2 regions of the Pseudarthrobacter sp. MOO14 genome follow, and region 2 is predicted to be linked to the other one. Evidence: predicted binding sites of a transcription regulator. Region 2 holds the regulator's gene; the other holds the start of a gene.
What was found. The regulator LexA, encoded in region 2, represses DNA repair genes until DNA is damaged. The targets are predictions, from matches to a motif close to TCGAACANNTGTTCGA.
Positions count from the first base shown of each region.

Region 1: a site for LexA is predicted at 4,349-4,364, ahead of AC4EEV_RS20240 (LexA family protein). Genes of this name have one in related genera too.

Region 1 is NZ_JBZCRY010000002.1:7,149-18,313, forward strand. Features, by position in the region: gene AC4EEV_RS20215 (MerR family transcriptional regulator) at 331-948, shown strand; gene AC4EEV_RS20220 (hypothetical protein) at 957-1,412, shown strand; gene AC4EEV_RS20225 (hypothetical protein) at 1,549-2,034, shown strand; gene AC4EEV_RS20230 (hypothetical protein) at 2,225-2,557, opposite strand; gene AC4EEV_RS20235 (Y-family DNA polymerase) at 2,597-3,895, opposite strand; gene AC4EEV_RS20240 (LexA family protein) at 3,904-4,335, opposite strand; gene AC4EEV_RS20245 (ATP-dependent DNA ligase) at 4,479-5,495, opposite strand; gene AC4EEV_RS20250 (hypothetical protein) at 5,542-5,733, opposite strand; gene AC4EEV_RS20255 (hypothetical protein) at 6,396-6,827, shown strand; gene AC4EEV_RS20260 (DUF3846 domain-containing protein) at 6,908-7,258, shown strand; gene AC4EEV_RS20265 (DUF4192 family protein) at 7,875-8,861, shown strand; gene AC4EEV_RS20270 (hypothetical protein) at 9,051-9,200, shown strand; gene AC4EEV_RS20275 (ParB/RepB/Spo0J family partition protein) at 9,672-11,024, shown strand.
Region 2 is NZ_CM177849.1:4,015,857-4,027,021, forward strand. Features, by position in the region: gene miaA (tRNA (adenosine(37)-N6)-dimethylallyltransferase MiaA) at 1-150, shown strand, start outside; gene dapF (diaminopimelate epimerase) at 195-1,139, shown strand; gene AC4EEV_RS18510 (class I SAM-dependent methyltransferase) at 1,111-1,734, opposite strand; gene hflX (GTPase HflX) at 2,172-3,752, shown strand; gene AC4EEV_RS18520 (ATP-dependent DNA helicase) at 3,745-5,805, shown strand; gene lexA (transcriptional repressor LexA) at 5,838-6,566, opposite strand; gene AC4EEV_RS18530 (LysM peptidoglycan-binding domain-containing protein) at 6,920-7,336, shown strand; gene AC4EEV_RS18535 (histidinol-phosphate transaminase) at 7,502-8,620, shown strand; gene hisB (imidazoleglycerol-phosphate dehydratase HisB) at 8,682-9,308, shown strand; gene hisH (imidazole glycerol phosphate synthase subunit HisH) at 9,305-10,072, shown strand; gene AC4EEV_RS18550 (hypothetical protein) at 10,073-10,231, shown strand; gene priA (bifunctional 1-(5-phosphoribosyl)-5-((5-phosphoribosylamino)methylideneamino)imidazole-4-carboxamide isomerase/phosphoribosylanthranilate isomerase PriA) at 10,308-11,054, shown strand; gene AC4EEV_RS18560 (SseB family protein) at 11,075-11,165, shown strand, end outside.

The DNA of each region.
Region 1 (11,165 bases), on a different replicon from region 2:
TTGTGGCGGCCCCAGGTATGGGCCTAGGTCCCGAGCAGCTTTCAGCGGCAACACCATGGAGCGGCAAACAATCCTTAGCTGGCGGTTCCACGGGCAGACCGGCCACGACGTACTGTGGCCGGTCCATCGGACCGATAACGGCCGCGCACACCACGTCCAGGGATTGGCGGCGCTTCAGCTTAGTCGCCCCTAACGGTACTAACCGCGCCGAGGGCAGGAGTGCAGGGGGCCTCGCCGGCCGCAGGCGACGCTTGCCCCGGGGCCTATATCGGCGAGCCAACGATTGCCCTTACCGATAACGGTGCAAAATGACTATAAGAGGGGGAAATAATGGCTTTCGACGTGCGCATGGCGGCTGTCCTGACCGGGACGACTGTCTCCCAGCTGAGGCGCTGGAGGCGAGAGGGTGTCTTTGAACCTGAGCTGCCAACAGCAGAAGGCGGAGTGCTTCAATATTCCTACCGAGACCTGATGGCCTTACGCGCCATAGCCTTTCTTCGGGCCAAGCTTTCCCTGCAGCGCATCCGTCTTGCTTTCTCCGTCCTGCGGAGACTCTCCTACGACGAGCACCTTTCTGCCTACACCTTCGGTGCCGATGCTCGTAGTGTGATTCTCAAAGATGACGCTGGAAATCTGATCGAACTCGTTGGACAGCCAGGGCAGCTGCGGCTGTTCACATTCCAAGAGATTTTTTCATCGTTCAAGAACATGCACGGGGACGTGGTCGTTCCTTTCCAGCACCCTATGCCTTACCTCGAGGTTAACGTCAGCCGGATGGGCGGCTGGCCTACCATTCGCGAAACTCGAATCGCCTTCGACGCAGTGGCAAGCATTGTGGATGGTGAAACCATCACCGTCGAAAACATTGCCCACTTCTATCCCACCGTTTCACCAGACGCCGCCCGCGATGCCATCATGTTCGACCATATGGTGCGTGATGCGGGATGAAGTTTTTCATGGACGAGAACTTTGTGGTTCAGGTCAGCCAGCATCTACGGACGATGTTCCCCTGGCACGATTTCGTGACCACCCAGGACTTGGACCTAGAAGGCGAAAAGGACTTGCGTCTCTTTCCTAGACTCCGGGAACTGGGAATGAACGCAATCATCACGCATGACCTACGGCACCTTCAAGAGGCGGACGAGACACGCAGCCTCTTTGATAACGAGCTCCACTGGATAGGCATGAAGCAGACTCCCCAGGGGGTCAGGGGAGTCACGGCGATCGCACTCCAGAGTGCTGCCATCATTGCGGCACTTCCCTTGATTGTGCAGGAGTGGAAAGACGAGCCCACGGCTTACAAGATCAACGCCCTGCAACGCCAACCCCACGAGCGCTTCACGGCAAAACCCTTGTCGCAATACATGCAGAGCCACAGCTACAGGGCATCCGTACCCGCATCAGTGTCCTGATGCTGGGCTGCCTGTTGGTCGCCCGGCTGCGAGCTTGTCGAACCGGTAGCACCAATATGCGTTAGCCCTATGGTCTTGCCACATTTGAATTGCGCTCGAAGACAGCGACTTATGCTAAGCCAGCAATAATTGTCTGATGGGGTATTCAGAGATTGTTTCTACGGCAGCGTTCTTACTGGCACTTCTCGTGGCTTGGCGGACCTGGCGTTGGGACCGGGCCGTCGTCACCGTCAACGGAAGACAATGGTTGGGCGGATTGGGAACGGCAGAAACGGATAAAAGCTCGTTCAGTGTGGAAATTTCCAATACCGGAAACCATGCCACACTGGTTCTCTCTGCTTATTGGCAGATCGAGCGCAAGAATTCCCCTGTACAAATGATTCCGGCCTCTCACGGCGGAGGCGGCATCGCATCGCTATTTGATCCTCCGAACGCCTCAAAGGAACCCGTGTTTCCCTTCACCCTAGACCGGAACCAGCAGGAAGCCTGGGACTTCGAAGTAAGCCTCCATGTTCTGAGAAACCCTGAAGCCATCACTCGTATGCGGCCGGCTGCCGAATTCCTGTCGCGTAGGCGCCGCCGTGTCGTCTATGGAACTTGGCTGCAGCCCAAACGCTCTTAGAGCTGGACTTCCTGTCGCTCGAGGTGATCTTTGAGTTGTCCATGGTTGTGGTCAATTCGGGTTATCCACGGGCGGGATTTAGGAGCGCGTTGGGGTATAGCCCTTAGGAGTCGTAGCGTTTGGTAACCCATAAAGAGTTGCCCCCGGCTGTGGGCAACGGCCCGGTAGTCCGTTCCGGCGCCCGGGCGGGCTATGCCGCGGCCGCGCCCTCATCGGTGATGGCTTCGAGCAGCCACTGGTCCGACAATGGGTCGCGGCGCAGTTCGAACGTTTGAAGTGCCGAGGTCGAGGTCAGGCGGACCTGGACTTGCCAGTGTTCGATGTCGACGACGTTGCCGATGCCGACGGGGATGGTTTGGCGGGTTTCCCACCAGGCGTCTCTGGTATACCAGTGGGCGCTGTCGAGGGTGGGATCAACGGCCCAGATCCGGCCGTCGTAGCGGACGGCGAGGGGAGTGCCGGCGGGGGTGAAGCGGACATCGACGGGGATGCTGAGTGTGGGTGCTTCGGGGGTGATGGTCATCGCTGGTGGTGTTCTTTCTGGTTTTGCTGGGTCGGGTGGTTAGGCGGCTTTGACGAGGGGGAGTTCGTCCCAGTGGGTGGTGTATCTGGGCGAGAGCATGTCGCGTTTCATGGTCCAGTCCGGTCCGCCGCGGATCCCGCCGTAGCCGAGGCCGATGGAGCCGCGGCCGTAGCGGCGGGTGACGTCTTCGAGGAGGGGGCCGATGTGGCGTTCCTCGTGCCGGTTCTCGAACAGTTCGAGGGGTTTTTGGTTGCCGGTGGGGCGGAGGTCGGTGACCATGATCCCCGCCTTGGCATACCTGATGCCTTCGACGATCCGGGGGAGGAGGGCGTGGGCGGCTTTGGTGAGGATGACGGGGTCGGCGGTGGGCATTGGCAGCGGGATGCAGACGGAGGGGTAGGAGGTGTCGTTGGGGTTGAAGTGTGAGGTCCCTGCGAATGCGGTGAGGACTTTGGCCTGCAGCCCGTGTTTGGCCAGTCGGGCGGAGGCTTGCTGTCCGTAGACGCTCATGACCTGCCGGATCCCGGCCGTGGTGGTGATGGGTTTGGCGAATGAGCGGGAGAAGATGAGTTGGTCCCGGCCGATGCGTTCTTCTTCCATTGGGATGCAGGGGGTGCCCTGCAGTTCCAGGACGGTGCGCATCACGACGACGTTGAATTTGTCGCGGATCATGACCGGGTCGGCTTGGGTGGGGTCGGCGATGGTGAAGATGCCCATGACGTTGAGCCGGCGCGTGAGCCGGCCGGCGATGCCCCACACTTCCTCGACGGACAGCCGGTCGAGTAGGCCCTGGCGTACGTCCTGGGGGATGGAGTCCCAGTGGCAGACCCCGGCGAAGGTCTTGTTGTTCTTGGCCCACTTGTTGGCCAGCTTCGCGAGGGTCTTGGTCGGGCCGATTCCGACGCAGACGGGCACGCCGACGTTCCGCCGGACCGTGGCCTTGATCGACCGGCCCATCTCGGCGAGCTCTGTCGGGGTGCCTTTGACGCCGAGGAAGGCTTCGTCGATGCTGTACACCTCGAGCCAGGCCGAGTAGCGGCCGAGTAGTTCCATCACCCGGGCGCTGATGTCTCCGTAGAGCTCGTAGTTGCTTGAGAGCGCGACCAGGCCCCATTCCTTGGCGCGTGGGGCGAGCTTGAACCAGGGCTCGCCCATGGCGATGCCCAGGGCTTTGGCCTCGGGGGAGCGGGTGACGGCGCAGCCGTCGTTGTTCGAGAGTACGATCACCGGGCGCCGCTCAAGAGAGGGGTTGAACGCGCGCTCGGCGGAGGCGTAGAAGCAGTTGACGTCCACGTGCGCGATTTGCGGCATCCGCCGCATGACCGCCGGCTTAGACATCCCGGCCTCTAGACATAATGCAGGCACCTTACGGCGGTACCCCAGATCACGAGGTCGCTGAGGGCTGGCACCTCAATGTCGGGGTAGGCCGGGTTTTCGGCCTGCAGCACCACCCCTGTCGGCGTGATGCGCAGACGTTTGATGGTTAGTTCCCCGTCCAGGACGGCGACAACCACAGATCCGTCCTTGGGTTCCAGTGCCCGGTTGACGATCAGCTCGTCCCCATCACTGATGCCGGCACCCTCCATGGACTCCCCGGTCACCCGGACCACGTACGTGCTGGTGACGTCTTTAATAAGGTGCTCGTTCAGGTCGATCCGGCCGTCGAAGTAGTCCTGCGCCGGCGACGGGAACCCCGCAGCGACCGGCACTGGGGAGACCAGTACCGACAACAACGACACCCCCGCCTCTACCACGCGGGGACCGACAATCACGCTCACAACACACCTTTATTCGAACATACTTTCGAAATTTAGTGTACGCGCCCGCTCTGACATTCGGTTTTCCTGACCATGTTGCATTGGATGCGGGACCGCTGGAGGGTGATTGCATCATGTTCCCGCGGGCTTCTGTCTTCGCGCGGTCAGCGGTGCCGGTGGTGCAGTTCCGGGGGAAGACCGACCTCGGCGGGATCCAGCTCCGGCCTGGGGCGCCGGTAGCTAATGGGGTGTCGGAAGGATGTGCCGGACCAGGCGACGTCGGCGGTGACCTCGACTACGACCGGTTCGACCAGGGTCAGCCGCACGGGGCCTTTGTCCTTGCTGAATCTGTTCAGGGAGGACTCGCTGATCTCTTCGGGCCACGGGTGGCCGGGACCGGCAGGACGGAGGTGCCGGCCCAGTTCACGGCCGACCTTGGTGGAGAGGACGGTTGACCGGCCGACGATCTTCAGTTCGCCGCCAACGGGCAGGCCGGCGATGAGGGCCTGCGGCTGGGACACGGACCCGATCACGGCGGCGCACACGATGTCCCAGACGTCTTTGTGCTTGAGCTTCAGCCAGATCCTGGCGGCCTCGTAGGGCTGGTCGCCTTTGAAGACGAGACCTTCGATTCCTGTCGCGGGAAGATCCCGCAGCCAGGTTTTCGCCTGGCCCATGTTCCGGGTGATGGGGGAGAGGTTCAGCGGCGGTGCCCAGTCCCGGGCGAGTTCTTCGAGCAGCTGCCGGCGTCCGGTGAACGGCAGGGCCCGGGTGTCGTGCCCGGCGACGGCGAGCACGTCGAAGGCCACGAACGATGCGGGCAGCTCGTTGGTCAGGGCCGGCAGCGCGGCCTTGGAGGTGACCATGCGCTGCTGCAGCGCGTCGAAGTCCAGCCGGTCCCGGTTCCAGATGATGGCTTCGCCATCCAGGATTACGCCGGGTGGCACCTGGTCAGCGATGGCCGCAGCCAGGTCTGGCAGGACTTTTGTGAGTTCTTTGCCCTGTCTGGACCAGAGCGTCACCGTGCCGCCGTCATGAAAAGCCGTAGTGCGGAAACCGTCCCACTTGGGTTCCGCCCATAGGCCGCCGGGCAGTGCGTTGGGGCCGGGAAAGGATTTGACGAGTTTGGCCAGGGCAACCGCGACCGGCGGTTGCAGTGCCGGCGGCAGGAACTCGGCCATGGGCCCAGCCTAAAGGAGAAACCAGCACGAACGTCCGTGCCGGTACTTACGTGGCTGCAGGGCCTTCGGTAGCGGCGTCGTCCGCGTCAACGCGGCGGAGCAGGGCCGCCACGGCCCGCACAGCTGCCGGATCTTCCTGCCAGGGCTTCCCGCCCCGTGAACAGGCATGAAAACCGGTGACAGGTGACTCTTCCGCGGCCTCGGCGACTTCGACCCACGCCGCGTTCAGATCTGCCACCCGCGCAGCCGTCAACGGCTCCCGTTCCACCGGGGCAACGGCCGCTGCCAGGGCAGGGCGACCAGCGCCCGTTACGGGCTTGCGCCGAGGGGCGAACCAGCTCCACACACCCATCGGCCTTGCCTCCCTATCAACCACTCCAGTGACCGTCCAGGGCAAAGCAGGGGGCCGCGACCGGTGGGGAAGGGGCCCCTCTGCCCTGGGCTGTAAACATCCTGCTGCTTACACCTTCGAGCATGCCACACGGGTCATCACAGCGGTAACTGATGGTGCATGCTCGCAGGGCTCGCATCGAAAGGGGCGTCCGCTGGCGCGGCTGGCTGTTGGGTGTTGCCGGTCCGTCGCAGAGCTCCGGCCCGTCATCACCTGTTGTGTCTACGACGTCTTTTGCTGCTGTCCTTCGGATTCTAGGTACCCGATCCAACCCGTCTAGCCCCCTCCGGGGGCCTGCGAGCCGAAAATTCTTAGGCCAGGGACCGCCGCTGGCGCGACTGTCCCGCAAGATTTTTCGGCTCTTGCCCGATGGGTAGACGGGCCGGTTCGGGCACCGAGCAAGCAAGCTTGCCAGCAGGCAAAAAACAACGGGGGGAGAAGGGGAGCTGGCCGGTCACCACGAACCGCCCCACCCACCCACTTCTCGGACAAGAAGGAGCACCACCAAAATGAACGCCATCATCACCAAGACCGTGACCACCACCGACACAGGGGAGACCATCCACGATGTTCCCGTGCTGGTCGATTACCACATGAACGACGGGTACGACTGGATGGACGTCATCAGTGAACACGGCTGGTCCGTGATCCCCAGCTGGGGCTGTGACGGCTGGGACCTTGGCCAGTGGCCGTACGTCATGGTCGCCGGGATCCGCACCGCGGACGAGATCGGCAACCTGTTCGGCATGGCCACCTATTGCGAGGGCGACGTTCGCACGTACTGGTTCAGGACAAAAGCCAGGTTCTGGACCGCGATCAGCGAACAGGCGTTCTTCCACTGGAGGAACGGACAGGCCCAAGGCCCGGAAGACTTGCCCGAAGCCGCCGCCGAACTGCCCAGCCGCTACCGGATGCCCTGCAACCTCTCCGATGCAGCCTAACCCCATCACCAGCCGGTGCCCCGCCCCTGAACGGCGGGGCACCGCACCCCCACGACACATCATCTGAGAGGACAGACCCAATGAGCACCTGCACCGCCCTGATCATCCCCGCCGATCCGAACGAACCGGTCCGGGTCGAAACCATTGACGCCAGACTGGAGAACCTGCAAACCCTCGTGGCCGGGAACATCGAAGCCGTGAGCGGCGATGACTGGCACTTCTACCTGAACGAGGAAGGAAAAATCCTGAACCTCCCGCCGAACCGCCGGGCCGGGCTGCTGGTCCTTGAAAAAACCGGCATGCTCGCAGACGTGTACTGCGGGAACGTCGTAGTCCTGGGCGAGACCCACGACGGGGACGAAGGCAATGTTCCTGAGCACCTGATCAAACTCGCACGAAAGCTCTTCGGACTGGAACGCGAAGCGGCCTAACAGGGACGGGCACTCACCTGCTCGAATACTTCCCATGAGCAGGGGAGTGCCCCGATTTCCCTTTTCAGGTTCAGACGCGCGGGGCGGTCCGCCGCCAGTGCCTGGCTTGAGTGCCTGGTCGCCGGCGGCGGACCGCCATTCCGCCAATCCGGGGCCGCGGATCACCTGGTGCACGCGGCAAGCCGTGGCGGCCGCGGACTAAGCGGGACACCGGGCCGGGGAAGATGCATGCTCGCAGGGCTCGCATCGAAAGGGGCGTCCGCTGGCGCGGCCGGCTGTTGGGTGCTGCCGGTCCGTCGCAGAGCTCCGGCCCGTCATCACCTGTTGTGTCTACGACGTTTTTTGCTGCTGTCCTTCGGATTCTAGGTACCCGACCCAACCCGTCTAGCCCCCTCCGGGGGCCTGCGAGCCGAAAATTCTTAGGCCAGGGACCTTGCTTCGCTGCGGTCCCGCAAGATTTTTCGGCTCTTGCCCGATGGGTAGACGGGCCGGTTCGGGCACCGAGCAAGCGAGCTTGCCAGCAGGCAAAAAACAACGGGGGGAGAAGGGGAGCTGGCCGGTCACCTGAACCGCCCCACCCACCCACTTCTCGGACAAGAAGAAAGAATCAAAAACCATGACTGAAAAGCTCACCATTTCCGGTTCCGCCGACCTGATCGCTGCCGTCCCGCACCTGCTGGGCAAAGAGCCGAAAGAGTCCTTCGTGGTGCTGACGTCCCGCGCTGGCACCCTTGGCGCCAGCCTGCGCATGGACGCACCGGCAGGGGCTGACCCGGGCGATTACGCCCAGATGATGACCACCTATGCCGCCCACGACGAGAACGCAACGGGCAGCTTCGTCATCGTCTACACCGACGAAGACCCGGACCACGGCTACCCCTACGCCGCACACGTCGCAGCCCTCACGTCCGAACTGGCTACGGCGCGGATGCCCGTCCGTATGGTCCTGCTGGTCACGGGAACCCACTGGGCGACATACGGCACCGCCGAGAAGAACCCGCTGGATGAGATTCGGGACAGCAACGCCAACGTGACACTGACCTATTTCGGGTCCGCCCCGCACCTTGACGTGTACAACCCAGAATTGCTGGGCGTGTGGGCGGCTCCAGTGCAGGCGCCGGAAGGCACCGATCAGGACCTGGGATTCGCGTGCGGAATGTGGGACGCCGCGCTGGACGGGGCACCTATGCCGCCGGAGACGGAGACGGCCCGCCAGCTGGCTGCAGCATTCCAGCACCGCCACATTCGCGACTACCTGTTCCGGGACACCATCACCACGCACAACGGCGACTTCGGAGACACCCTGATGGGTAAATTCACCAGCCGCCCTGACTGGGACCGCGTGGACCGCGCGGAAGCCGAGGCATTCGAGCTAATGAAGGTTGTACCTGGCGGGCAGCGCGCCCCCATGCTGACCCTGATGGGCTGGCTTCAATGGCTCAAAGGCAGCGGATCCCAGGCGGACCGCTACCTGAAGCTCGCCGCCGAAGACGTACCTGATTTCCGCCTCGCCGTGCTGTTGCGGGAACTGATCAACCGCGGCTACATCGCGGACGTCGCCCGCAACCCCGAAACCGCGTACCAGCGCCGCCTCATCCAGTGACAAACGGGCCGGGCCGGATCACCACACGATCCGGCCCGGCCTCCTTCTCGTGGTGGCGGGGCGGCCTCCTCCGCTGCGCTCCCCCGGCCGCCGGTCACGCTGGCGCGGGCGCAGCCACACACCCAGTCAACGCGCAGAAACCACGGCTACAGTGAACACCAGACACTGCACCGACCAGGAAGCGCGAGCATGGGAACCGACTACATCCTCACCGAGGACGACAAGCCCGGCGAGAACGCCAGCCTCGCCGAAGACATCATCGAACTCAGCCTGCTCACCGCCGGCCAACCGGCCACGCCGGTGGATCTCGGCTGGGCCCAGGAACACCACAACTTCTAAACCTGCGCAGCGCTGACGCTGCACCCGTGACTTCCTTTGTCCGAGGAAAACCAAGGAGCCGGCGCCCGCAAGGGTGCCGGCTCCTTGGTGTTCAAGACCAGAAAGGGGCGTCCGCTGGCGCGGCTGGCTGTTGGGTGTTGCCAGTCCGTCGCAGAGCTCCGGCCCGTCATCACCTGTTGTGTCTACGACGTTTTTTGCTGCTGTCCTTCGGATTCTAGGTACCCGACCCAACCCGTCTAGCCCCCTCCGGGGGCCTGCGAGCCGAAAATTCTTAGGCCAGGGACCGCCGCTGGCGCGACTGTCCCGCAAGATTTTTCGGCTCTTGCCCGATGGGTAGACGGGCCGGTTCGGGCACCGAGCAAGCGAGCTTGCCAGCAGGCAAAAAACAACCGGGGGAGACGGGGAGCTGGCCGGTCACCACGCACCGCCCCCACCCACCCACTTCTCGGACAAGAAGGAGCACCACCAACAATGAACGCAACACCCACACTGGAAATGCTCGACCCGGCAACCCTGACCGTCGACGTCAACGTCCGGAAAGACGCCGCCCTGACCACGGATTTCGTGGCCAGCATCAAGGAACACGGCGTGATGGAACCGGTGATCGCCCACCGCAAGGACGACGGCACCGTGCACGTGCTGATGGGCCAGCGGCGCACCCGCGCCGCCGTCGAAGCCGAACGGCCCCTCATCCCGGTCATGATCATCGACAGCCCGGAAGAGGCCGAACGCATCGTCACGCAGGTAGTGGAGAACATCCAGCGCGCCGAACTCACCGAAGCCGACGAAGCCGACGCCTACCACCAGCTGTCCCTCATCGGGGTTTCGGCCGCCGCGATCGCCAAAAAGACCGGACGGACCAAGACCACCGTCGAATCCGCTCTCAAAGCCAAGTCCACCGACACCGGAGCCGCCGCCCTGGGCAAGGGCTACACCGTTGAGGAAGCGTTAATCCTCGCTGAGTTTGAGTCAGACGAGGACGCCACCGCCGAGCTCGAATCGGTCATCATGGACGAACCCGACATGCTCCTGCACGTCACCCAGCAGCTCCGTGACAAGCGCGACCGCGCCGCCGCACTGGCCGCTCTCACCGCCGAACTGCAAGCGGCCGGAACGATTGTTGTTGCCGAATGCGGGTACGGAGAGGACAGCCAAACACTTCGTGTTACTTCCCTGAAAAGGGCAGACGGGGAACCAGCCACCGACGAGGACGGAAACGCCGTCTACATCGAGACGGACTACCGGGGAGAACACTCCACCGTCGCCGTCGTCACCGGCTGGAAAGACCTGGGCTTCACGCTCCGCTACTACAGCGGCTACGGCACCTCCTCGGCCGCCAAAGGCCCCATGACCGAGGAACAGAAAGCCGAACGGAAGACCCTGATAGAGAACAACAAGCTCATGCAGTCCGCGACCACGGTACGCCGTGAATGGGTCAAAAACCTGCTGGCAAAGAAACAGCCGCCCAAGGGCTGGCAGTACTTCGCCGTCCACGCCATCACCCATCATCCCGAAACCGCCAGCGGCTACGACGGTGAGGTGGCGGCCGAGATGGCCGGCGCGAAGATTGAAGGGTCGAAGACGTGGGGATGGAACCCGCTCCGCACCCACGTGGCTAAGTCCACCGCACGTCCCGAGATATCGCTTATTGCGCTGGTCTGTGCCGGATACGAAAAGACCATCGCCAAGGACTCATGGCGGTCCCCGTCCCGAACCCACAGGGACTACCTGAACCAGCTGGTCCTCTGGGGCTACACCGCATCCGCGACTGAACAAATCATCATCGACAGCGGCCAACCGGCCGAGGAAGAATCGGCAGCATAAACACCCCTTGCCGGGCGGAAGCGAACGCCGCCCGGCAAGGCCCCCCGGCCACTCATCGTCCGAGCGCCAGGAACCTTCCAGAAGCCGGGCGGTCCGCCGCCCGGTGCCAACCACAGCTGCCACTCACCAGCGGCGGACCGC
Region 2 (11,165 bases):
ACCGTGGCGGACGCTGCGGCGGAAACCATTGTGGCCACCCGCCAATTTGCCCGCCGCCAGCTCACATGGTTCCGCGCCGACCCCCGCATCACGTGGCTGGACTGGCAGGATCCGGAACTTGCCGGCAAGGCTGCAATGCTCTGCAGGTAACCGCGGTTTCAGCGGCAGCGGCATCCGCCGCTACGCTTGGGACCATGAATGCTACCCCCGTCGAAACGTCCGGATCCGCCCTTCGTGCCATGGGCGGCCTCCGCTTTTCCAAGGGGCACGGCACGGGCAACGACTTCGTCCTGGTAGCCGATCCTGAGGGCACCCGCAGCTTCGATGCGCACCAGGCAGCGGCCCTGTGCGACCGGCACCAGGGAATCGGCGCCGACGGGCTGATCAGGGCCGTGCCCTCCCGCTTCCTGCCGGAGGGCAGGGAACTGCTGCTGGACACCCCCGGCGCGGAATGGTTCATGGATTACCGGAACGCGGACGGTTCGCTGTCCGAAATGTGCGGAAACGGGGTCCGGGTGTTCGTCCACTTCCTGCGCACCGAGGGGCTGATCGACCTGCCCGACGGCGGTTCACTTGCCATCGGGACGCGCGGCGGGGTCAAGACCGTGGTCCGTACCGGGAACGACTACGCGGTGGACATGGGCCCCTGGGAGTTCATCTTTCCCGGCGAAGCCAGTGCCAAGGCCATGGATTCCCTCGTCGCTGCCGACGGGCTGGAGGTTCCCCGGCCGGCCTTGTCCGTGAGCATGGGGAACCCGCACACCGTGGTGGCCCTCGCCGAGCTGTCCGAGCTGGCCGGCACCCGGCTTTTCACCGCGCCGAAAGTCGATCCCGTCCCGGCAAACGGAACCAACGTGGAGTTCGTCGTTCCGGCTGAGCCCCTTGTGCACGACGGCGTCGGATCGGTGACCATGCGTGTGCATGAACGCGGTGTGGGGGAGACGCAATCCTGCGGCACGGGCGCCTGCGCGGCCGCCGTCGCCATCCGGCACTGGGCAGGTGCCGAGGCTCCCGACGTCTGGCGCGTCCATGTTCCCGGAGGGGTTGTAGGCGTCAAGTTCTTCGCCGGACCCGGCGGCCACGAGCATGTTGAGCTCAGCGGTCCGGCGGTCATTGTGGCGAGCGGGACGCTTTCCTGACCTTCAGGATCCGGAAGGACTTGGCGGTCGATTCGCGCGTCACGGTGAAGGAGCTGTCCAGTTCGGCGGCCAGCCAGCGCTGCAGCGAGTCCGAGCCCAGGTTCTTCTGGACCACGAGCCACGCCGTCCCGCCCTCAGCCAGGCGGGGGAGCCACAGCTTCAGCAGGGCATGCAGTTCTTCCTTGCCGATCCTGATGGGCGGATTGGACCAAATGGTGTCGAAACGCACTTCGGGGTCTACGGCCTCAGGCGTGCTGGCAACGACATTGGACAGGCCCAGCGCCTCGGCATTCTCGTTGGTCAGGGTGATGCACCGTTCGTTGACGTCCACCGCGTAGACCCTTGACTGGGGCGCCAGCAGAGCCATGGTGAGGGCCACCGGCCCCCAGCCGCAACCAATGTCCAACAGGTTGCCGTGGGGGTTCGGCGCAGGGACCTCCGCCAGAAGTACTGCAGTGCCCTTGTCGATGCCGTCCGGGCTGAAAATGCCCGAGGAGGTCTGGAGCCTGCGCGTTCCGCCGGCCAGTTCCACGGTGAGGGGCTTGCGGGTAAAGGGCCCGGCGGGGGACGTGCTGAAATAGTGAGCGGACTCCATAACTGGCCAGAGTAGTTCCCCCTGCAGCGTAATGGGAAACTGTGCCTGCGCCCCTCTGTTAGGCTAATGGGCATGTTCTTGATCTTCGAGTAGCCGGTACGGGCCCCGCCCGTTCCTGCCGCTGCCCAGCAGAGGCAGCCCGTCCCACAGCGACGCAGGTTCCCATGCCTTCCGCTTGTGCACCGGACCGGACCATTCCGTCCAGGCCCGGCCGCCGGACAGTACTCGAACGTCAGCCTTCCGCTGCGCTTCCTGCAATTCTCCGGCCTCGCCCGCCCAGCCGCCCCTGCAACGCGGCATCCCGGCCCCGGCACCGCCGCCGGCGGCCCCACCATCAGGAGGACTGCATGACCGCAGGCCGTCAGCCCAGCGCGAATTCTTCCCACCTTCCAACTAATCGGCACTATTCTGGAAATGCCGAATCTTCAAAGGAGACCATGACCAGCCAGCCAAACACCGGGTCCGATCCAGCCGCCCAGGACATGAGTCCCGAGGAAATCCAGGCTGTCATCGACCGGATCCTCGCCAAGGACGTACCGGCCCGGAAAGTCAGCACGCCCAGCGGCGACGGCAGCGGCACCGGAAAAGCTGTGCTCGGCAAGGCCCAGGCCATATCCCGCCTCGACGAAGAACATTCAACGTACGACGGCGACCAGCAGGACCTCGAGGAACGCAGGGCCCTGCGCCGCAGGGCAGGGTTGTCCACCGAACTCGAAGACGTCACCGAGGTCGAATACCGCCAGCTCCGCCTGGAACGCGTGGTCCTGGCAGGGCTCTGGTCCGACGGAACACTGGCCGACGCCGAGAATTCGCTGCGCGAGCTTGCCGCCCTCGCCGAGACGGCCGGCTCCGAGGTCCTCGACGGGCTGGTACAGCGGAGGGCCAAGCCGGATCCCGGAACGTTCCTGGGCTCGGGCAAGGCGCTCGAACTGAAGGACATCGTCATGTCCACCGGTGCGGACACCGTGGTGGTGGACGCCGAGCTCGCACCCTCGCAGCGTCGTGGCCTCGAAGACATCGTCAAGGTCAAGGTGATCGACCGTACGGCCCTGATCCTGGACATCTTCGCCCAGCACGCCAAGAGCCGCGAGGGCAAGGCCCAAGTGGAGCTGGCACAGCTGGAATACCTGCTTCCCCGACTCCGCGGCTGGGGCGAATCGATGTCCCGCCAGGCAGGCGGCCAAGTGGGTGGCGCCGCCGCCGGCATGGGCTCGCGCGGCCCCGGTGAAACCAAGATCGAACTGGACCGGCGCCGGATCCGTACGCGCATGGCCAAGCTTCGGCGCGAGATCGCCGCGATGAAGCCGGCGCGGGAAACCAAGCGGGCCAACCGCCGTCGTAACGAGGTACCGTCGGTGGCCATTGCCGGGTACACCAACGCGGGGAAATCCTCCCTGCTCAACAGGCTCACCGACGCCGGCGTCCTGGTGGAGAACGCCTTGTTCGCCACCCTGGATCCCACCGTCCGCAAGGCCGAAACCGCTGACGGCCTGGGTTACACCCTGGCCGACACCGTGGGCTTCGTCCGCTCGCTGCCCACCCAGCTGGTGGAGGCCTTCCGCTCCACCCTCGAAGAGGTGGCCGATTCGGACCTGATCCTGCACGTGGTGGACGCCTCGCACCCCGATCCCGAGGGCCAGATCGCCGCGGTCCGGAAGGTCTTCAGCGAAGTTGACGCCCGCAAGGTGCCTGAGATCATCGTGCTGAACAAGGCCGATGCCGCCGATCCCTTCGTGATTGAGCGGCTGAAGCAGCGCGAACCACGCCATGTGGTGGTCTCGGCCCGGACGGGTGAGGGTATTGCCGAGCTGCTGAAGGCCATCAGCGACGCCATCCCGAGGCCCAGCGTGAAGCTTGAACTGCTCATTCCGTACGACCGGGGCGACCTGCTCAGCAAGCTGCACGAATCCGACGCCGAAATCATCCACCTCGACCACGTTGAGGAAGGTACCAGGGCCGTGGTGATGGTCCGCGAGGGCCTGGCATCCGAGCTGGAACCATTCGCCCTCAATGACTGACCTCGCGGCCGGGGAAGCTGCGCAGGCGGCCGGCGAGCAGTTCGTCCTTGAACTGCTCGACCGCGCCGTCGCCGGCATGGGCGGACAAAGCCGCACCGGACAACACGAAATGGCCCGCCAGGTGGCCCGGGCCATCAGTTCGGGCAACCATCTCCTGGTCCAGGCCGGCACCGGGACCGGCAAGTCCCTGGCCTACCTGGTACCGCTCATTGCCCACGCGTTGGAAAGCAATAAGCCCGCCCTGGTGTCCACGGCCACGCTGGCCCTGCAAACCCAGATCGTGGGCAGGGACCTGCCCCGCCTCCTGAAGAACATCACCCCGGCCCTGGATCGGCCCGTCAAAGTGGCCCTGGTCAAGGGGCGGTCCAACTACGTCTGCCGCCACAAGGTGGAGGGCGGGTTCCCTTCCGAAGAGCCTTCGGAGGGCCAGCTGTTCTCCCTGGGCGAGGACACCAGCGTGCCGCACTTCGCCGCATCTGTGGGCGGTCCCGCCTCCCAGCTGGGCAAGGAAGTGGTGCGGCTGCGGGAGTGGGCCGAAAAAACGGCCACCGGCGACCGTGACGAGCTCCTTCCCGGCGTGACCGACCGTGCATGGCGGCAGGTGTCCGTGACCTCCATGGAATGCCTGGGGGCGCAAAAATGTCCCATGGCCGCTGAGTGCTTCAGTGAACTGGCGCGGCAGGACGCGGCCGAGGCAGACGTCGTGGTGACCAACCACGCCATGCTCGCCGTCAGCGCCTTCGAGGGGCTCGCCGTGCTGCCCGAATATGACGTCGTGGTAGTGGACGAGGCGCATGAACTGCAGGACCGCGTCACCGGGGCCGTCTCCGGGCAGTTGTCCGTCGCCATGGTGCACGCCGCCGCATCAGGTGCCCGCAAACACACGGCCATCACCGTTGACGCCCTGAACGCTGCGGCCGCCAACCTTGAGCTGGCCCTCGCCGGGGCCCCGAACGGCCTGCTGCCCAACGGCCTGAACGACGAACAGCTGGACTGCGTGGACCAGCTGCGTGAGGCCTGCCGCGCGGCGCTGTCCGATTCCAAGGGGGACAGCAACACCACGGCCGACGGCGGGCGGCAGCTCGCCCGGTCCCGCCTCATGCTGATCCTTGAATTATGCGAACGGCTGCTGGCTGCCCGGGAGAACCGCGAAGTGGTCTGGTTCTCGCGCGCGAGCACCTTCGACCCCGGCCAGGGTTACTCCCAGCCTGACGAGAATGCGCCGGTGCTGGTCAACATCGCGCCGCTGTCCGTTGCCGGGCGGCTGAGGGAAGGACTCTTCGCCGGCCACACTGTTGTGCTGACCTCTGCCACCCTGGCCATCGGGTCCGCGTTCGAACCGGCAGCTGGCGGGCTGGGACTGATAGGCGACGGAGCACCCAGCTGGACGGGGGTGGATGTCGGCTCACCCTTCGACTACCCCAAACAGGGCATCCTCTACGTGGCGGGACACCTGCCCAAACCCGGACGGGGTGTTTCGCCGGAAGCCCTGGAGGAGCTCGAGGCGCTCATCAAAGCATCCGGTGGCGGGGCCCTTTGCCTCTTTTCCTCGCGTCGGGCTGCGGAGGAGGCCGCCGATGCCCTGCGGCCCAAGCTCGATATGACCGTGCTCTGCCAGGGCGAGTCAACCATGACCGCCCTGGTCAAGCAGTTCGCGGACGAACCGGATACCTGCCTCTTCGGGACTATGTCCCTGTGGCAGGGGGTGGACGTTCCGGGCGGGTCGTGCCGGCTCGTGGTGATCGACCGGATTCCCTTCCCCAGGCCGGACGATCCCCTCATGACAGCTCGGTCGCGGGCCGTGGCCCAGGCCGGTGGCAACGGTTTCATGTCGGTGTCGGCTACCCACGCGGCCATCCGGCTGGCGCAGGGCGCCGGGCGGCTGATCCGGTCAACCGGCGACAAAGGAGTGGTGGCGGTGCTGGATTCGCGGCTGGCAACCGAACGTTATGCGGGCTTCCTGCGGGCCGCGCTGCCGCCTTTCTGGTCCACCACGGACCGCAGCAAGGCGCTGGCCGCACTCACCAGGCTCGGCGCGGAGGCCTCTGGATAGAGGCCTGCCGCGGCCGGAGGTGACAGGCGGTGTCAGAGGGACCGCAGCACCGAAACCACTTTGCCCATGATGGTCGCGTGGTCGCCCAGGATGGGTTCGTACTGCGTGTTCTGCGGGAGCAGCCAGGTGTGGCCGTCCCGCTGGCGGAAGGTCTTGACGGTTGCTTCGTCATCGAGCAGGGCAGCGACGATGTCACCGTTGACGGCGTCCGCCTGGCGGCGCACCACGACCCAGTCTCCGTCGCAGATGGCGGCGTCCACCATGGAGTCCCCGGCCACTTTGAGCATGAACAGTTCACCCTGGCCCACAAGTTGGCGGGGGAGCGGCATGACATCCTCAACGAGCTGCTCGGCGAGGATGGGACCGCCGGCGGCAATCCGGCCCACGAGCGGAACCATGGCGGTGTCCAGCGCGGTAGGCAGCTCCGTTACGGTGGCGCCGGGTGTCTGCGGCGCTGAGGCGGCAATCGGCTTCCCGCCGCCGCCGTCAAGCGTGAGGGGCATGAGCACCTCCATGGCCCGCGGCCGCTTCGGGTCGCGCCGGAGGTAGCCCAGCTTCTCCAGCTGGGACAGCTGATGGGTCACGCTGGACAAGCTCGCAAGGCCCACCGTGTCGCCGATCTCGCGCATTGAGGGCGGGTAGCCGTTGTCATTGACGGACCGCTGGATGGTCTCGAGGATCTTCTTCTGCCGCGGGGTAAGCCCCTTCGGAGTCCTCTTTGGTTGCGGGGCCGTCCTGCCCCCGGCGGCTGCTGCTGCCATGTTCGCCAATGCCTTTCGCTTGCCGCCGGATCTTCCGCCCCACGCCGTTGGCCGGCGTTGCGTGAAGGGTCACCGCTGTCATTGTCAGACCCTGCTGTTCAACTTCAGTGGTGGTTGTTCTTGGTTTCCAAGCTAGGCCAGCCACATTGCTTTTTCAAACATTTGTTCTAGCGAGTCTCGACATTGTTCGTTGATAGGTGCTAAAACTTAGTAAGCAAAGTTCGAATATGTGTTCTAACCACTGCATGGCCTGTTCGAAGACCTGGCCGGAAGAGATTGGTATTCCGGCACGGCAGGCAGGACGGCAGCGGCGGACACCCGGGCAGCACGGCAGGTCCAGGAGGGCTCAGTTCATGTCAGCTTTAACTTTTTCCCACATATCCCGTCCGGAGTTCCTGGCCGGGGAGCGCCACTCGTCCGGCAGCCGGCGGATAAGTGCCGGAACTGCGCCATCACCGGCGCCGCTTCGGTTGACCCGGCGGGGGCGGATCGTCCTGGTGGGAGTGCCGCTGATTCTCCTCGCGGTCCTGCTGCTCTCCTTGGCGGGACTTTTCCACTCCCCGGCCAAGGCCTCCGATTCCGCCGCGGACCTCGCCGTGACGCCCACGGTGACAGTCACGGTCCAGCCCGGCCAGTCCCTGTGGTCCATCGCCGGTGCCGTGGCCCCGAATCGGGATGCACGGGACGTCGTGGCCGACATCGTCCAGCTCAACAACCTCTCCGCCGGCGCGGTCCTGCCCGGGCAGCAGCTCTTCGTCCCCAGCCGCTGACCCCTTCTTGAGCGGGTACCGCGGAGCGGTAGCCTGGCGCCGCGGCCTGGTGACTGCGGGTGCGCGTCCCCCGGAGGCTGCCGCCAGCTCTTCGTCCGGGCGTCTCCGAGGCAGGCCAAAAGTGTCATATTTTCCGGTAGTTGCCACGGCAACTAAACTGTTCAGGTGAACGACCAGCTAGAACGCCTGAACCGGCTACCCCTCCGCAGCAACCTTCGCGGGCTGACTCCCTACGGGGCGCCCCAACTGGACGTCCCCATTCTCCTGAACGTCAACGAGAACACCCATGGCGTCCCGGCGGACGTGCGTGCCGCCATCAGCGCCGCCGTGACGGAGGCCGCCGCCGGCCTGAACCGCTACCCGGACCGGGAGTTCACCGAGCTCCGCAAGGCCCTGGCCGAATACCTTGGCCACGGCCTCGACGAAACCAACCTGTGGGCCGCCAACGGCTCCAACGAGGTCCTGCAGCAAATCCTCCAGGCGTTCGGCGGCCCGGGCCGCACCGCCCTGGGCTTCCCGCCCACGTACTCCATGTACCCGCTGCTGGCGAGCGGCACCGACACCGAATACATCACCGGTGTCCGGGCCGAGGGCTACGACCTCAGCGCAGAATCCGCTGCCCGGCAGGTCAGGGAGCTGCAGCCGAACATCGTGTTCCTCTGCTCGCCGAACAATCCCACCGGCACCGGCCTGGGACTGGACGTCGTCGAGGCTGTCTACGAGGCCGGTGCTCCAAGCCAGACCATCGTCATCGTGGACGAGGCGTACCACGAATTCGCCCACGACGGCACGCCCAGCGCCCTGACCCTGTTGCCCGGCAGGGAGCGGCTGATTGTCTCCCGCACCATGAGCAAGGCCTTCGCACTCGCCGGCGCACGCCTCGGCTACATGGCCGCGGCCCCGGAGGTCACCGATGCCCTGCGGCTGGTGCGCCTTCCGTACCACCTGTCCGCGATCACCCAGGCAACCGCCTTGGCAGCCCTGCAGCACCGCGAAGCGCTCATGGCCGATGTGCAGGACATCAAGCAGCAGCGCGACCGCATTGTGGCTGAGCTGACCAGGATGGGCCTCAAGCCCGCCGCGTCCGACTCCAACTACGTGTTCTTCGGCGGCCTGGAGAACCCGCACCAGGTCTGGCAGGAACTGCTGGACGCGGGCGTGCTGATCCGCGACGTGGGAATTCCCGGGCACCTGCGGGTCACGGCCGGTACCGAGCCGGAAACCACAGCCTTCCTCACGTCCCTGGAGCGCATCCTTGCGGGCCACGCCGCGCTTCCCGCCTAGACTTGATACAGCGGCGCTGGGCGCCCTGAACCACTCCTTCTCCCACTAAGGATCCTTCACCATGAGTTCAACCGGTTCGAATACTGCTGCGGCCCGGACCGCCCGCATGGAGCGCGCCACCAGCGAGTCCTCCGTCCTCGTGGAGATCAACCTCGACGGAACGGGTGTGTCCAACATCGACACCTCGGTGCCGTTCTACGACCACATGCTGACCGCCCTGTGCAAGCACTCGCTGATCGACATGACCGTCAAAGCCACCGGCGACACCCACATCGACGTCCACCACACCGTGGAGGATGTCGCCATCACGTTCGGCGAGGTCCTGCGGACCGCGTTGGGAAACAAAGCCGGGATCCGCAGGTTTGGCGAGGCCACCGTGCCGCTGGACGAAGCCCTCGCCAACGCGGTGGTGGACGTCTCCGGCCGTCCCTACCTGGTCCACGGCGGCGAGCCCGCTGGCCAGGAGTACCACTTGATAGGCGGCCACTTCACCGGCTCCCTGACCCGCCACGTCTTTGAGGCCATCACGCTGCACGCCGGCATCTGCCTGCACATGAACGTCCTGGCCGGCCGGGACCCGCACCACATCGTGGAGGCGCAGTTCAAGGCCTTCGCCCGCGCGCTCCGCGCCGCCGTCGAACCCGATCCCCGGGTTGAAGGCATCCCCTCCACCAAGGGTGCGCTGTGAGCGGGCAGGTCCTCAAGGACGGAGCGATCATCGATCCCACCGCCTCACAGAAGCTCCCGTCGCCCGAGGGCAAGCCGACGGTGACGGTGCTCGACTACGGGTCCGGGAACGTCCGCTCGGCCGTGCGCGCCCTGGAGCGCGCCGGTGCGGAAGTGATCCTCAGCGCCAAACCGGACGATGTGCTCAACGCCGACGGCCTGGTGGTCCCCGGCGTCGGCGCATTCGAGACCGTGATGCGCGAACTCAAGGCCGTGGACGGCATCCGCCTCATCGGCAGGCGCGTCGCAGGAGGACGCCCCGTGCTGGGCATCTGCGTGGGTTTGCAGGTCCTCTTCGAGGCCGGCGTGGAACATGGCACGGAAGCCGAGGGCATCGGTGAATGGCCTGGCAAGGTGGAGGCATTGCGCGCCGAAGTTGTCCCGCACATGGGCTGGAACACCGTCAAGGTGCCCGAGGGATCCAAGCTGTTCGCCGGCGTCGAAAATGAACGGTTCTACTTCGTGCATTCCTACGGCGTGCAGGAGTGGAACTTTGAGGTGATCCAGCCGCGGATGGCGCCACCGCTGGTCACCTGGTCCGAGCACGGCGGCCCCTTCATTGCCGCCGTGGAGAACGGGCCGCTCTGCGCGACGCAGTTCCACCCCGAAAAGTCCGGCGACGCCGGCGCCCGGCTCCTGCGCAACTGGGTGGAAGGCCTCTGCAAGCCCGCCACCGGCGACGCCGCCCATGGCACCTCCCCGGCCGAAGCCGGCAGTGGCGCCTAGATGTGGTCCGTACTTCTTATGGGCCTCGCCGGCATCCTGATTGGCGGCGGCATCTCGTTCCGTCAGCAGCACAAGCCGCTCTGGACGCAGGTGTCCTTCTACGTCCTGGCCGCCATGTCGCTGCTGGCCGCCTATTTGCTCACGCTGCCCGCCAGCTGACCCCGCCGGCCGCCGGCGACCATGCCGGCGTCGGCGCCCCAGCCCCTGTCCCGAAGAACCAACACTGAGGATGAGTATGACCACCGCACATGACCTGCCGGTCCTTGAACTGCTGCCTGCCGTCGATGTCGTCAACGGGCAGGCCGTCCGGCTGGTCCAGGGGGAGGCCGGCAGCGAAACCAGCTACGGCACGCCCTTGGACGCGGCACTGAACTGGCAGCAACAGGGGGCCGAGTGGGTGCACCTGGTGGACCTGGATGCGGCGTTCGGGCGCGGTTCCAACGCGGACCTGCTCCGCGACGTGGTGGGCCGCCTGGACATCAAGGTGGAGCTTTCCGGCGGCCTGCGCGACGACGAGACCCTCGAAGCGGCCCTGGACCTGGGCGTGGCCCGGGTCAACCTGGGCACCGCTGCGCTGGAGAATCCGGAGTGGACCGCGCGGGCCATCGAACGCTTCGGCGACAAGATCGCCGTCGGCCTTGACGTCCGGGGCACCACCCTGGCCGGCCGGGGCTGGACCAAGGAAGGCGGGGACCTCTGGGACGTGCTGGGCCGCCTCGAGGAGGCCGGGTGCTCCCGCTATGTGGTGACCGACGTGACCAAGGACGGCACCCTGCAGGGACCCAACGTTGAACTCCTGCGCCAGATGGTGGAGAAGACCGGCAAACCCGTGGTCGCCTCCGGCGGCATCTCCAGCCTCGATGACCTCAAGGTCCTCCGCTCGCTGGTGCCGCTGGGCGTGGAAGGCGCCATCGTGGGCAAGGCCCTGTACGCCGGGGCCTTCACGCTGCCCGAAGCCCTCGACGTCGCCGGCCGGCGCTAGGCGCCCGGAAGGTCCAGCCAATGCCCAGCGCCCAGGAACCGGGACATCCCCCAGCCCGCCATCTGCCAGGACATATCGCCGCAGCCCTTGCCGGGGCCGGCGGGCCGGCGG